3 regions of the Clostridiisalibacter paucivorans DSM 22131 genome follow, and region 2 is predicted to be linked to each of the others. Evidence: riboswitches for the same ligand, from Rfam matches in the RefSeq annotation. Region 2 holds a riboswitch; each other region holds the start of a gene.
The links. Region 2 has a riboswitch for thiamine pyrophosphate ahead of thiW (energy coupling factor transporter S component ThiW). Riboswitches for the same ligand answer to the same signal wherever they lie in the genome.
Positions count from the first base shown of each region.

Region 1: it holds a riboswitch for thiamine pyrophosphate, as region 2 does, so the genes downstream of both, thiE (thiamine phosphate synthase) here and thiW (energy coupling factor transporter S component ThiW) in region 2, are expected to answer to the same signal.
Region 3: it holds a riboswitch for thiamine pyrophosphate, as region 2 does, so the genes downstream of both, Q326_RS0108380 (thiamine-binding protein) here and thiW (energy coupling factor transporter S component ThiW) in region 2, are expected to answer to the same signal.

Region 1 is NZ_JHVL01000031.1:1,728-7,181, forward strand. It holds gene Q326_RS0109685 (ABC transporter ATP-binding protein) at 1-692, opposite strand, end outside; gene Q326_RS19080 (ABC transporter permease) at 712-1,911, opposite strand; gene Q326_RS0109695 (ABC transporter permease) at 1,926-2,846, opposite strand; TPP riboswitch at 3,317-3,422, shown strand; gene thiE (thiamine phosphate synthase) at 3,500-4,147, shown strand; gene thiM (hydroxyethylthiazole kinase) at 4,140-4,931, shown strand; gene surE (5'/3'-nucleotidase SurE) at 5,040-5,454, shown strand, end outside.
Region 2 is NZ_JHVL01000022.1:37,265-42,718, reverse strand. It holds tRNA gene Q326_RS0108080 (tRNA-Arg) at 84-160, shown strand; gene tadA (tRNA adenosine(34) deaminase TadA) at 190-639, shown strand; gene Q326_RS0108070 (alanine/ornithine racemase family PLP-dependent enzyme) at 795-1,874, shown strand; TPP riboswitch at 1,929-2,039, shown strand; gene thiW (energy coupling factor transporter S component ThiW) at 2,120-2,611, shown strand; gene thiD (bifunctional hydroxymethylpyrimidine kinase/phosphomethylpyrimidine kinase) at 2,625-3,428, shown strand; gene Q326_RS0108055 (LrgB family protein) at 3,464-4,162, opposite strand; gene Q326_RS0108050 (CidA/LrgA family protein) at 4,159-4,512, opposite strand; gene Q326_RS0108045 (hypothetical protein) at 4,667-4,867, opposite strand; gene Q326_RS0108040 (TVP38/TMEM64 family protein) at 5,090-5,454, shown strand, end outside.
Region 3 is NZ_JHVL01000023.1:45,971-51,424, reverse strand. It holds gene leuS (leucine--tRNA ligase) at 1-2,352, shown strand, start outside; TPP riboswitch at 2,439-2,548, shown strand; gene Q326_RS0108380 (thiamine-binding protein) at 2,625-2,915, shown strand; gene Q326_RS0108375 (ABC transporter permease) at 2,887-3,660, shown strand; gene Q326_RS0108370 (ABC transporter substrate-binding protein) at 3,673-4,692, shown strand; gene Q326_RS0108365 (ABC transporter ATP-binding protein) at 4,643-5,431, shown strand.

The sequences.
Region 1 (5,454 bases), on a different contig from region 2:
ATAACCACTATTCTGGAACATACATCAGCAACTACTCCCAAATCATGGGTGATAAGTATGATAGATGTATTTACCTTATCCTTTAAATCTTTCATAAGTTCCAATATCTGAGCCTGAATCGTAACATCCAATGCAGTCGTGGGCTCATCTGCTATTAGCAAATCTGGTTGACAAGACAGTGCTATGGCTATCATTGCTCTCTGTCTCATACCTCCACTGAATTCATGAGGATAGTTATCTATCCTGTCTTCCGGAGAGGGAATACCAACTAGTTCTAGCATCTCAATAGCCTTTTTTCGGGCTTCCTTTTTATTTAGCTTCTGATGCCTCATTATGGCTTCCATAATTTGATTTCCAACTTTATAAACTGGGTTCAATGATGTCATAGGATCTTGAAATATCATTGCTATCTCATTACCCCTTATATTCATCATTTTCTTAGGAGATTTTTCAACTAAATCTTCACCCTTAAATATTATTTTCCCATTCTTTATCTTTCCAGGATCATCTATAAGTTTCATCAAAGATAGAGAAGTTACACTCTTTCCACTTCCTGATTCTCCAACTATCCCCAATGCTTCTCCTTTATCTAAAGAAAATCCAACTCCTCTTACCGCTTGAACTTCTCCCATATGGGTATAAAATGAAGTCTGTAAATCTTTAACCTCTAATAATTTATCTGACAAAGTTATTCACCTCTTTTCCTAATAACTACTTACGCAATCTTGGATCTAATGCGTCTCTCAAACCATCACCTAAAAAGTTAAATGCAAGCATAGTTATACAAATAGCAATAGATGGTGCCAATAACTGATATGCATATGATCTCAATCCACCTAATGCATCACTGGCCAATGTACCCCATGACGCCATAGGTGCCGATACACCAAGTCCTATAAAACTCAAAAATGATTCAGTAAATATAGCGTTAGGTATCATCATAGTAAGGGAAACAACAACTGGTCCCAATGTATTTGGAATAAGATGTCTAGTAAGGATTCTCCATGTACTTGCACCTAATGTTCTAGCCGCCAAAACAAACTCCTGTCCCTTTAGGCTCAGCACTTGCCCCCTAACTATACGGGCCATCCTAACCCAATATACCAGACCCATAGTTAAAATTATAGTTTTAAGTCCCGGTCCTATAACAACCATCAATAAAATTACATATAGTATCAATGGTACAGTATTTATAATATCAACAATACGCATCATAATATTGTCTACTCTTCCACCAAAATATCCTGATATTCCTCCATAAAAAACTCCTATAAAGAAATTAACCAATGTAGCAACTACTGCAACAGCCAAAGATATTCTAGCTCCGTAAAGTACCCTCACAAATAGATCTCTACCATGAGAATCACTACCAAGCCAGTATGTCTTATTGAAGACCTTCTTAGCAGGTTCTACAACATTCCCATCTACTTTTAATTCATAATCTTTAGTTATCTCTGGATTTTTAAGTCTTTCCCTTGCTAAACTATAATCAAGAACAACCTCTTTCCCATCTATATTGTAAGTTCTATATAATTTAGCCATATTATCTTCTTCGGGATCTAATTTAGCTATAAGCTCTCCATTACCACTTACTTCATAGAGCATATATTCATTGTGTATATATACAAATTTATCCTCTGAGATTTTATATATTTGGAATCTATGAGGTATATTTGCCATATCTAACCTTTGTTCTTCATATCCATATTTAGAAAACATGGGACCGAATACAGCCATCATTAAAATAATTATAACAGCAATTAATCCTATCATAGCCAGTTTATTTTTCTTAAGCCTTCTCCATGCATCTTGCCAATAAGTAAGACTAGGTCTTACTATTTTTTCTTTTTCTTTTTCTTCCTTAGGAACCCGCTGCCACAAGTCCTTTGGTATTTCCTTAATCTCAGCCATGAACTAAACCTCCTTTAATCATCAAATTTGATTCTTGGGTCTATTAGAACATATATAACATCTACTAATAATATCATAAGTATTAAAAATGCAGCGTAGAATATTGTTACTCCCATTATTACTGTATAATCTCTGTTTGTAACACTTTCAACAAAATATTTACCCATTCCAGGTATCGCAAATATCCTTTCAACAACAAAGGATCCAGTAAGTATTGCTGCAATCATAGGTCCCAAGTAAGTAACCACTGGTATTAATGCATTTTTAAGGGCATGTTTACCTATAACTACAAACTCTGATAACCCTTTCGCCCTTGCTGTTCTTATATAATCCTGTCTCATAACTTCTAGCATAGAAGACCTAACCAATCTAGCAACAAATGCCAATGAAAATCCACCTAGCGCAATCACAGGTCCAATATAATATTTAGGGCCTTCTAATCCATGGGAAGGTAATATTCCTAGTTTGGAACTAAATATATATATTATAAGTGTGGCCATTACGAAACTTGGAATTGTAACTCCCAATGTTGCTACAATTGTAACCACATAATCCTGCCATTTATTTTGTTTCAATGCAGAAATAATGCCCAGGGGTATTCCTAAAATAATTATCCCCAATACAGACAATCCTCCAATCTTAGCCGACACAGGTAACCCCTTCCATATAAGGTCTGTAACTTGAACTCCTTGTTTTTGGAATGAAGGTCCAAAATCCAGTGTTAGAACTCCCTTCAAATAATCAATATACTGCATATATACAGGCTGATCAATCTTATACTTTTTCTCTAAAGCCTCAATTACAGCTGGTGGTAAAGGTTTCTCCCTAGTAAATGGTCCACCAGGAATAGCATGCATTAAAAAGAAAGTAATAGTTATAACTATAAATAAAGTAAGTATCATAGAAATAAGTCTTTTGGTTAAAAATCTACCCATAACATACACTCCTTTCACATAAATTAAAATAAAATAAAAATTTTAAAATAAATTCTTTTTGTAATACTTTATTGAGACTTTAATATTTAATCAGCTCTTTGAATAAATAACTAGGATTGGTTAAAAAGAAAGAGTGGGTTTTGAATCTTGTAATTGTAAGACAATTTTGAAGGTTCTTCTCCTCTTTAAAAGCTATATTAAAATACTAGCACAATATGTTTTTTTACTCAATGAATTTTTAACTCTCTCAACTTTAAATATTTGTAACATTTCCCTCAAGTCTTTAATTTACTAAAGTGTAGCCTTCTTAGATACGCACACAGTTGTTTATATAGTTAGAACATATTTTTTAAATTTTTGTAATAATATTCACTTTGTAAATATATACCATGTATTTTTTTACATGATTTAGAAGTTTTTTTGATTTTAAAATATCTTTATGATAGAATATTTTAAAATCAATATAAGATTATATACTCTAGGGGTGCTTTTTAAAGCTGAGAGAGAAATTGTGTTTCTCAACCCTTTAAACCTGAACTGGTTAATCCCAGCGTAGGAAAGAGTTTTATTTAAAAATTATTTTAAGTGAAGCGTAGTCCTACATTTGGACTACGCTTTAATTTCATCTATTTATAAATTTAGGGGGAATATTTATGATTAAAAATTGGCATGTGTATTTGGTTACAGAAGAAAAATTTTCATCTAAAAGCACTATAGAAGTAGTAAAAGAAGCCATAAAAGGAGGGGTAGATGTAATACAACTAAGGGACAAAAATTTAAATATGCGTGAAAGATATGAAATTGGAAAAGCAATAAAAAAATTGGCCCACGATGCAGGAGTAGACTTTATAGTTAACAATGATGTAGACTTGGCCATGGCCTTAGATGCCGATGGTATACATATTGGTCAAGAGGATCTACCCATTGAAGTAGTTAGAAAGCTTATGGGTAAAGACAAGATAATTGGTGTTTCTGTTTCTAATTTAGAAGAAATATATGAAGCTCAAGAAAAAGGTGCAGATTATATAGGTGTGGGTGCTATTTTTGATACCAACTCCAAAGATGTAAAAAAAGAAAATTCCAATCTAGGATTAAACATGCTCCGTATGGCAAAAGAAAAAGGCAGACTACCTATTATAGCAATAGGAGGCATAAATCATGATAACGCAGGCAAAGTTATAACATCAGGAGCCGATTGTATATCAGTAATAAGTGCCATCGCCTCTTCAAGAGATATAGAAAAGTCAACTGCACTTTTAAAAGAAATAATCATAAAATCAAAGGAGTATAAAAATGAATGATCTTATCTATAAAATCAGAAAAGAAAAACCTCTAATTCATCACATAACCAATGAAGTTACCACAAATGATTTAGCTAATATCACATTATATTGGGGTGGACTTCCGGTAATGGCAAATTATAAAGAAGAAGTAGAAGAAATGGTTTCTATGTCTCAAGGACTATTACTCAATATAGGAATATTACATCCCGACCAAGTAGAAGCCATGATAAGGGCTGGAAAAAAAGCCAACCAACTTAACATTCCCGTAATTCTAGACCCTGTAGGGGTTGGTGCCACCAAACTAAGAACAAAAACAGCAAAACGGATTCTCAATGAGATACATGTATCAGCTATAAAAGGTAACCAAGGTGAAATAGTTACCCTTGCAGGTGAAGAAGGCAATATGAAAGGTGTAGAGTCTATAGGTGAATATAGAGATATCATTCCCCTTAGCAAGAAATTGGCATTAAATTATGACACAATTGTAGTTATATCTGGTAAGGAAGATATTATTACCGATGGTAAATTTGTATATAAAGTATTCAATGGACATCCATTTATGGGAAATGTAGTGGGAACTGGATGTATGCTGGGTAGTACCTTAGCTTGTTTTTTAGCTGTATCAAGTGATCCATTAAAAGGGGCTGTCTATGGAGTTACGTCTTATTGTATAGCAGGAGAAATAGCTGCAAAGGGAGTAAATGGTCCTGCAAGTTATAAGATATCCTTTTTAGATACCATATATAATCTAGATGATAAGACAGTTTCTTTAAAAGAAAAGATAGAACAAGTTGGTAGTTAGTAGTTCATAGTCCGTAGTCAGAGAACCCAAATCATAATAAAGATTTGGGCTCTCTACTTGTATCATTGACTACGGACTATACATAAATATATAAAAAGGAAGGATATAATGAATATTTTAGTTACAAATGATGATGGCATAGACCATTTGGGAATAAAAATATTAGTTAGTGAATTGTCTAAAAAACATAATATATTTGTTGCAGCCCCAAACACTCAGTGTTCAGGATTAAGTGGTGCTGTGACATTTTACAATTACATTAGAGTAGAAAAATATCCTCTGGATGTAGGTGAAAAGTCTTCATACAAAATACATGGTACTCCTGCAGATTGTGTAATCATAGGGTTAGATGAATTAGTAAAAAATGTAGATTTAGTCATATCTGGATTAAATGATGAACCAAATGTAGGAGATGATACTAGACTTTCTGGCACATTGGGTGCATGTATAGAATCAGTCTTTTCTTCCACACCTGCAATAGCATTTTCTATGGATTATGGTCAAGACAATATTGTGCAAGAAA
Region 2 (5,454 bases):
TTTTATATACCTTATTTCTGATAGCATCTGAGATCCTTGACAAAACAATCAAAATATTGTAGTATATATAAGTGATTTATTGTGCACCTATAGCTCAGTAGGATAGAGCAGTGCCCTCCTAAGGCATGTGCCGGGGGTTCGAATCCTCCTAGGTGCACCATTTTTATTTTTTGACAGGTTGATGATAGTATGGATAGTTATTTTATGGGATTGGCTCTAAAAGAAGCTATAAAGGCAAAGGAAATTTTAGAAGTTCCAGTTGGGGCAGTTATAGTAAGAGCTGGAGAAGTAATATCCTCTGGATATAATAAAAGGGAATTGTTAAATGATCCGACGGCCCATGCAGAGATGATTGCCATAAGAAAAGCTGCTGATATTTTAGGAGGTTGGCGGCTTATAGGTTGTACTATGTATGTTACATTGGAACCATGTCCCATGTGTGCTGGAGCCATAGTAAATTCTAGGATAGAAAGATTGGTAATAGGGGCTAAAGATAAGAAAAGGGGAGCCTGTGGTTCTGTAATGAATATAGTTCAAAACCAGTATTTGAATCATAATGTTGAAGTTTTATTTGGCGTATTGGAAGAAAAAAGCTCTTTAATGTTAAAGGAATTTTTTAAAAATTTAAGAAAAAAATAGATATAAAGAAGTTAGTAGTTGGTAGCCAGTAGTTAACTACTAACTTTTTTATGTCTTTATTATAATTATATATTTGTACTATTGTTGGCCTGTATTTCACTATGGTATAATTTTTATAAGGGGATAGTTAAAAACCAAAAAGGAGATGAGGGATATTGGGAAAAATTATTTATCCAAGGATAGAAATAAATATAGGAAAAATAAGAGAAAACACAGAATATGTTGTGGATTATTGTGGTAAAAAGGGTATTGAGATCATGGGAATAAGTAAGGGCATATGTGCTATGCCTCAATTGGTCGAGGCAATGGTGGAAGGTGGTATAAGGAAAATTGGTGATTCAAGAATTCAGAATATAGTGAATATGGTAGAATATGGCATAAATGCCCAGATGTATCTTATAAGGATTCCCATGCTATGCGAGATAGATGATCTGGTTAAATATACACTTGGTAGTTTAAATTCAGAATTAGATACTATAAAAGCTATATCTGAGTCAGCAAAGATGCAGAACAAGATCCATAATGTCATATTAATGGTAGATGTTGGTGATTTAAGAGAGGGTGTTTGGCCCGATAAAGTACTAGATATAGTGGGTGAGATAATAAAACTACCTAATATAAAATTAGAAGGTTTAGGAGCTAATGTAGGATGTTATGGAGGGGTACTTCCCACATATGAAAATACTAAAATACTTGTAGACCTAGCTAATGATATAGAAAAAGAGTATGGACTTAATATAGAAACTATATCTGGAGGAAGTACTTTGACATTGGATATTCTAGAGAAAGGTGAAATTGCAAAAGGTATCACACAATTTAGAATAGGTGAGGCAATCCTTCTGGGAAGAGATACGACGAATTTTAGAATAGTACCTGGAACCATACAAGATACTGTAAAATTAAAGGCTCAAGTGATAGAGGTTAAAACGAAACCATCTGTACCTATAGGCAAGATAGGTAGAGATGCCTTTGGAAATATACCTAATCATAAGGATATGGGAAATATAAAGAGGGCTATAGTAGCAGTGGGGAAACAAGATTGTAGGATTGAAGCCCTTACTCCTGTAGACGAAGATATAGAGATAATGGGAGGGAGTAGTGACCATTTGTTATTGAATATTTCCAACGCAAAATACGATGTAAATGTAGGAGATATAGTAGAATTTGATGTGTTTTATAGTGCTATGTTAAGCCTTATGACATCAAAGTATGTAAATAGGTCAATAGTAGGTTGACAAAAGGTTGAATATGGAAAATTATTGTGATATCATCTAATTATAAAAGAATAATTTATGTGCTAGGGGGGCTGGAAAGGCCAGCTGAGATAGAGACCCAAAAAAGTCTTTGACCCTTAACCTGATCTGGATAATGCCAGCGTAGGGAAGTGAAAACTTATGTTATTTATAGGCATAAATCCTCATGGTTTGAGATTTGTGTCTTTTTTTATATGCCCTTAGTACATAAAAATTAGGGGGTTTATATGGATATAAAAAAGATTACACTATCATCATTATTGGTAGCTATGGGAACTATTACAGGACATATTATTTATATACCAGTTGGAATAGCTAAATGCTTTCCAGTCCAGCATACCATAAATGTAGTATCAGCAGTATTATTGGGACCATGGTATGCATTGGCCAATGCTTTTTTAATATCAGTTTTAAGAAATATACTTGGTACAGGTTCCCTTTTGGCTTTTCCAGGTAGTATGATAGGAGCATTTATTGCTGGTATAACTTATATGATTAAAGGAGAAAGGGCATACGCTGTTATGGGAGAAATATTAGGAACAGGCATAATAGGCGGGATATTAGCATTTCCTATAGCAAAATTTATACTGGGTAAAGAAGTAGCAGCACTATTTTTTGTAACTCCCTTTATGGTAAGTACTATTGGAGGGAGTATTATAGGATATATGGTACTTAAAATAATAGATACTAATAAAGCTATAACTAAAATCAATGGATAGGGAGGTAGTAAGCATGAAAAAGGTACTTACTATAGCAGGTTCAGATAGTAGTGGTGGGGCAGGGATACAGGCAGATTTAAAAACATTTTCTGCCCATGGCACATTTGGAATGAGTATAATAACTGCAGTTACAGCTCAGAACACCCAAGGGGTATTTGCAGTACAAGATATCACTCCTGATATTATAAAGGAGCAGATAAAGGCAATTTTTGAGGACATATCAGTAGATGGATTAAAGATAGGTATGGTATCTCAAATAGAGACCATAGAGACTATAGCAGATGGTTTGAAATATTATAATCCTAAAAATATAGTTTTAGATCCAGTTATGGTGTCCAAAAGTGGATTTCATCTGTTAAAGACGGAAGCGGAAAATACTTTGATAGATAAGTTATTGCCATTGGCTACTATAATAACTCCCAATATACCTGAAGCAGAAGTCATAACAAAACTTAAGATTCAACGGCTAGAGGATATGGAATTAGCTGCTAAGAAGATATATAATATGGGCACTAAAAATGTTTTAATTAAAGGAGGACATCTAGATGGTGAGGCAATAGATGTATTATTTAATGGTAGCGAATTTAAATATTTTAATGCGAAGAGGATAAATACTAAAAACACCCATGGTACTGGGTGCACATTGTCAGCAGCTATAGCATCTAATCTAGCTAAGGGTTATGGGATAGAAAAGTCTGTACTCAATGCTAAAGAATACATAACTACAGCTATAGAGCATTCATTATCTATCGGAAAGGGAGTAGGCCCTACTAATCATTTTTATACACTTTATAAAAAGGCAGGTATGCTTAAATAGATATTTTATTTTCAGTATATAATCTGGTCATATAATTAAATCAGTGAAAATATCTTAATTAATAATGGAGCTATTAAAACGGTTATTACAGCTGAAATACCTATAGAAAGACCGCTCATGGCTCCTTCAGTTTCTCCCATCTCCAATGCCTTTGATGTGCCAAGGGCATGAGATGCGGTACCCATAGCTAATCCACGAGCGATACCATTATGAATATTTAATATTTTAAATACAAAGGGTGCTATTATGGCACCAGTAATTCCAGTAGTTATAATAAGCATAACAGTTATTGAAGGGATACCACCTATATTTTCAGACAATACCATTCCCACTGGTGTGGTTATAGATTTTGGTATTAGGGATAGCACTAATCTTTTATCTAATTTAAACAATATAGCTAAAGATATAACACTTATAATTGAAGCTATAACTCCTGAAAATATACCTATAAAAATCGTATGAATATGCTTTTTTAGTAACTCCATCTGTTTATATAATGGAACAGCTAGTATAACTGTGGCAGGGCCCAAGAAAAAAGAGATTATTTCGCCACCTTTATTAAATTTTTCAAAGGGTATATTAAATCCAACTAATAAAGCAATTATTAATGATATACTTATTAATAATGGGTTAAATAGAGAAATTTTAGTTTTTTTATAAATATATAAGCTCAATTGAAATGTCAATATAGAAAGTAATATACCAAAAGCAGGACTATCTAATAAGGGACTCATTTGTTCTTCCTCCATTTAATCATATTTTCTACTATTAATCCTGTAATTCCCATAACTATAAATGTAGTCAGTAAAGTTATAATTAGAAGAGATAACCAAGCATCCTTCAAGACACCTATTGAGCCTATCAATGCTACGCCTGCAGGTATAAAAAAGAAGGCTAGATTATTTAATAAAAAATCTGATGAAATTTTCAAATCTTCAATTTTAATAATTTTAGTATTTAATAAAATAAAAAGTATAATCATACCTAAAACAGTTCCAGGTATAGGTAAATTGGTCCAATAAGATATTAACTCTCCTATCTGCCATATGCCCACTATTATACCAAATTGTAATAATATATTCATGATTCACCTCTAGTTTACATAATGAACTTTTCTAAGATTTCTTTTAATAGAATAACAAATTTGTATGACTAAATCAACAGAATACATATTTATATTTAAATAAAATGAAAATAAAAATTCCCCAAAAGGTAATGGGGATACTAAAGTCTAAATATTATATCAATTGCTCTGGTTTTACACCCTTTATATCCCATATAGGGCCTATAATGGGTATATTATATTTAAGATTTATATCAATCTTTTTATTAGTCTTTAAGGTTTTTAGAATAAATACCTTTATACCTTGAAACTCATATTTGTTATACATATTAGTATCAGGGATACTGGATGATGAGCTAATACTTAGCTCCTTCATTGTACCTGTTCAACCACAACTTATAGTCTTAATAGATATTTTTAAATTATATTCTTTTTTCTTAAAAAATTTAATGCTTTTTCATTTAAAAAAATCATTTTATCACCTCCATACCCTAAAGGGGTATATATAAATAATATTATATCTGGGATAGATTGTCAATAAAAAGAATATGTATATAAAAAATGGGTCTATGTATATCATATATAGGGGGATAGCATTATGAAGAAGAATTATTTTTATAAAGTAATTATAATAATAATTTTGATCATAATAGTATTACTTTTAATAAAAGATGATGTTTCTGAAGCATTAACTATGAAAAATTTTAATAAATATAAGACGATAATAGTTGAGTATGCCGACTCAAGACCTTTATTTTCTGCACTTATTTATATATGCATAAATACATTATTTGTAGCATTAGGAGTACCTGTATTCATATTTTCAGCTATGATTTCAGGTTTTTTATTTGGGATGTTTAAAGGTCTAATATTTGCAGATATATCTGTAGTAATGGGTTCCACTATAACCTATATTTGCTCTAGATATCTGCTGAAAGATTATTTACAGACAAAAAAATTAAA
Region 3 (5,454 bases), on a different contig from region 2:
GATGGTACTTTTTATGCGTCAGATGACAAAAGCAGACCAAAATATTATGCACTTATAGAATTTCCATATCCATCGGGAAAGGGACTCCATGTAGGACACCCTAGACCATATACTGCACTTGATGTGGTGGCGAGGAAAAGAAGAATGCAAGGATACAATGTATTATTTCCCATGGGATGGGATGCCTTTGGTTTACCTACAGAAAACTATGCTATAAAAAATAAAATTCATCCTAGAATAGTGACAGAAAACAATATAGCCAAATTCAAATCTCAATTAAAGGCATTGGGGCTTTCATTTGATTGGTCTAGAGAGGTAAATACTACTGATCCAGAATATTATAAGTGGACCCAATGGATTTTTCTAAAATTATTTGAGAAGGGATTGGCATATAAGAAAGAGACATCTATAAATTGGTGTACTGATTGTAAGGTAGGTCTTGCAAATGAAGAGGTAGTCAATGGCAAATGTGAACGATGTGGCTCTGAAGTTGTGAGAAAGATAAAAAACCAATGGATGTTAAAGATTACAGAGTATGCAGAAAGACTAATAAAGGACTTAGATTTAGTAGACTATATAGATAGGGTTAAGATACAGCAAAAAAATTGGATAGGCAAATCTCAAGGGATGGAAGTAGACTTTAAAGTAGCTGGTGAAAATACAGTTACAGTATATACTACTCGCCCTGATACATTATTTGGTGCAACTTATATGGTATTTGCCCCAGAGCATCCGTTGATCGACAAGTTTAGGGATAAAATCACTAATTTTGATGCTATAGAGAAATATAGGGAAGAGGCCAAGAAAAAGTCTGAATTTGAACGTTCTGAGTTAGTGAAGGAGAAGACAGGTGTTGTGATAGAAGGTATAAGTGCAATAAATCCTGTTACTAATAAAGAAATCCCCATATTTATATCTGATTATGTACTTATGTCCTATGGAACTGGTGCAATCATGGCGGTGCCAGGACATGATACTAGAGACTGGGAATTTGCCAAGAAATTTGACTTGCCTATAGTGGAAGTAGTTGAAGGTGGAAATATTGAAGAGGGTGCTTATACAGATATAGAGCATGGAGTTTTAATAAACTCAGATTTTTTAAATGGATTAAATGTTGAAGAGGCTAAGAAGAAAATAAGTGACTGGCTTGCAGAAAAAGGATTGGGAAAGAGAAAGATAAATTATAAGTTAAGAGATTGGGTATTTTCTAGACAGAGATACTGGGGAGAGCCAATACCTTTGGTATATTGTGAAAAATGTGGATGGGTACCTGTACCTGAGGAAGAATTACCGTTATTATTGCCTGAAGTAGATAGTTATGAACCTGCAGATAATGGAGAATCACCACTAGCAAAAATGACTGATTGGGTAAATACTACTTGTTCTAAATGTGGAGGTCATGCCCAAAGAGAAACAGACACCATGCCTCAATGGGCAGGTTCATCATGGTATTTCTTAAGGTATACAGATCCTAATAATAGTGAAGCATTGGCCAGTGAAGAAAATCTAAACTATTGGTTACCCATAGATTGGTATAATGGTGGAATGGAACATACCACATTACATTTATTGTATTCAAGATTTTGGCATAAATTCTTATATGATTATGGGGTAGTGCCTACACCAGAACCTTATCAAAAGAGGACATCTCATGGGATGATTCTTGGGGAAAACAATGAAAAGATGTCAAAATCCAGGGGCAATGTAGTAAATCCCGATGAAATAGTAGAAGAATTTGGTGCAGATACAATGCGTCTATATGAGATGTTTATTGGAGATTTTGAAAAAAGTGTACCTTGGTCTCAAAATGGAGTAAAGGGATGTAGAAGATTTTTAGACAGGGTATGGAGACTTGTAGACATTGTAGAAGATGGTAGTGAATTCTCTAAAGAGCTTGAAGTTAACATGCATAAGACTATAAAGAAGGTTAGTGAAGACTATGAAAATATGAAATTCAATACAGCAATAGCAGCCCTTATGACTCTTTTAAATGACTTTAATAGCAATGGAAAGATAAATAATAAGGAAATGGAAGTCTTTTTAGTACTTTTAAATCCTGTAGCACCTCATATAACTGAAGAACTTTGGTCTAAAATAGGAGCTGACGGAAGAATTACTGATCAATCTTGGCCAGAATGGGATGAGGATAAGACAGTAGAGGATACTATAGAGATGGCTGTTCAAATAAATGGTAAAGTTAGAGGTACTATAAATATAGCTACTGAATCTACTAAAGAAGAAGCAAGGGCTAAGGCCATGGAAGATGAAAATATTGTAAAGTATGTGGAAGGAAAAAATATAGTTAAAGAAATATTTGTTCCCGGTAGGATATACAATATAGTTGTAAAGTAATGTAGTTGGTAGATAGGTAGGAGTTTATAGTTTTTTTAGATAGGTGATTGACATATATTTGTAGTTGTATTAGAATGTAGATGTAATATAGGAAAAGGGGGAGCTGAAGTAATTTGGCTGAGAGGAGGCTACATGTCTCGACCCACGAAACCTGAACTGGGTAATGCCAGCGGAGGGAAATATCTAATTCTGCATACGGTTGTATATAAACCCTTTATCCTAATTTCAGGATAGAGGGTTTTATTTTTTAAAATATAAAGGGAGATGAAAAAATGTCAAATATTAATGTAAGTCTTCAAATCATACCCAGCGTTAAAGAGTCCAAGATTTATGATGTGGTGGACAAGGTTATAGCATATATATCATCTACTGGGATAAAATATGAGGTTGGTCCAATGGAAACTACCATGGAGGGAGAATTAGATGAGTTACTAGATGTGGTAAAAAGGGCCCAAGATATATGTATAAATGAAGGGGCAAATAGGGTATTATCGGTTGTCAAAATTGATTACAAATCTGAAGGTGTGACTATGAATGAGAAGGTTGGTAAATACAGAAAGTAGAGCTATACCTGTTGTATTTTTTGCATTTCTATTACTAATATGGCAGTTAATAGTGGACAAGGGGATTATAGCTAGATATATATTGCCTACCCCTAAGGATATATTTATTACATTGATAGAAATATTGCCAGAAATAAAAATCCATATATTTACAACAGTATATGAAGCCTTATTGGGTTTTTTTATATCCATAGTATTTGCCATGGTTTTAGCTATAATTATGGACAATGTAAGGATTGTTAAAAGGGCACTATACCCCCTTTTAGTGATATCACAGACCATACCTATAATAGCCTTGGCTCCATTGTTTATATTGTGGTTTGGATTTGGTAAATTGCCTAAGATAATTGTAGTAGTATTAGTATGCTTTTTTCCCATAATAGTTAGTATGCTTCAAGGTTTGGAATCTGTGGATGAGGATATGATAAATTTATTAAAATCCATGGGGGCAAGTAAAATTCAAATATTTAAAATGGTAAAATTCCCAGGGGCTATAGTGAGCTTCTTTTCAGGACTTAGGATAGCTGCTACATATAGTATAATGGGCGCTGTTATAGGAGAGTGGCTAGGAGGCAAGACTGGTATAGGGGTATATATGATAAGGGTAAAAAATTCCTTTGCATTAGATAAATTTTTTGCTGCCATAGTTATAATAGTAATATTGAGTATTACTGTTTTCAAGGTTATATCATTGATAGAATATATAGCTATGCCTTGGAAACAAGAAATTAATAATAAAGGTTAGGGGAGATTGAAAATGAAAAGAGTATTGATATTATTATTGGTAGTTACATTGACAGTATTACCTACTATTGGTTGTGGTGCTACTGATCAACAGCAGGAAGATGAAGCACCAACTGGTAATAGTGAAGAGCTTACAAAGGTACAAGTGCTTTTAGATTGGTATCCTAATACTAATCATACGGGTATATACGTGGCCAAAGACAAGGGATTTTATGAAGAAGAAGGATTAGAAGTTGAAATCATACAACCTACAGGGGGAGGCAGTGCTGAGCCTATAGCTGCTGGCAAGGGTGATTTTGGAATAAGCTATCAAGAACAGGTTACATACGCGAGGACAGCAGAGAATCCATTACCTATAAAGGCTATAGCCGCTATAATTCAGCATAATACATCAGGGTTTGCATCTCCTGTTGAAAAGGGTATTGAGACCGGTAAAGATTTTGAAGGAAAAAAATATGGTGGCTGGGGTTCTCCTATGGAGGAAGCCATGATAAAGGCAGTTATGGAAAAAGAAGATGGAGATTTTTCTAAGGTAGAGACTGTCAATATAGGAGAATTAGACTTCTTTACATCAGTTAAAGACCATGTAGATTTTACTTGGATATATTATGGATGGGATGGCGTAGCTTCAGAACTTAAGGATTACCCTATTAATTTCATAAAACTTCAAGAAGTGGAACCAGATTTAGATTTTTATACACCTGTAATTATTGCTAAAGAGGACTATATACAAGAAAACCCTGAATTGACAAAGAAATTTTTGAATGCAACTAGAAAGGGATATGAATATGCAATAGAAAGCCCAGAGGATGCAGTACAATCTTTATTAAAGGCATCACCAGAAATAGATAAGGAACTTGCTGTAGCAAGTCAAAAATATTTGGCTAAGGAATACAAGGCCGATGTGGATAGATGGGGAGAAATGAGTCTAGATAGATGGGAAAATTATTCAAACTGGATGCTTGAAAGAGGTTTAATAGAAAATGAATTGGATGCAAAAGAAGCCTTTACAAATGAATATTTGCCTGAATAATAATAAAAAACTTGATATTTGTGGAATAAAAAAGGACTTTGAAGAAACTGCTGTTTTATCAGATATATCATTGAATTTAAAAGATAGGGAATTTGTGTCCATATTGGGGCCCAGTGGTAGTGGAAAGAGTACTTTGTTCAATATAATATCAGGCCTTATCTCTCCTGATACAGGTAAAGTAATGATTGAAGGAGAGGATTATACAGGAAAAACTGGTCGAGTTAGCTATATGTATCAGAAAGACCTCCTATTACCGTGGAAGAAAATAATAGATAATGTGGCAATTCCCCTTGTTATAAAGGGCATGTCTAAAGAAAAAGCCAGGGAAAAGGCAGAAAAATATTTTGAACTATTTGGAATTGATGGATTTCAACATAAATACCCATTTCAATTATCAGGAGGCATGAGGCAGAGGGCTGCACTTATGAGGACATATATGTTTTCTAGGGATATAATCCTATTAGATGAACCCTTTGGTGGGCTCGATGCCATAACTAGGTCAAAAATGCATTATTGGTTGATGGATATATTAAATACCTTAGATGTATCAATATTATTTATAACCCATGATATAGAAGAGGCCATATTACTGTCTGATAGAATATATATATTGTCTGACAGACCAGCAAAAATCAAAGAGGAGCTAGATATAAAATTGCCAAGACCAAGAAATAGAGATATAACTACTTCAGTTGAGTTTAATAATATAAAGAAACATATTATAGAAAAATTAGATTAGTCAGTAGATTGAAGGGAAGTGAT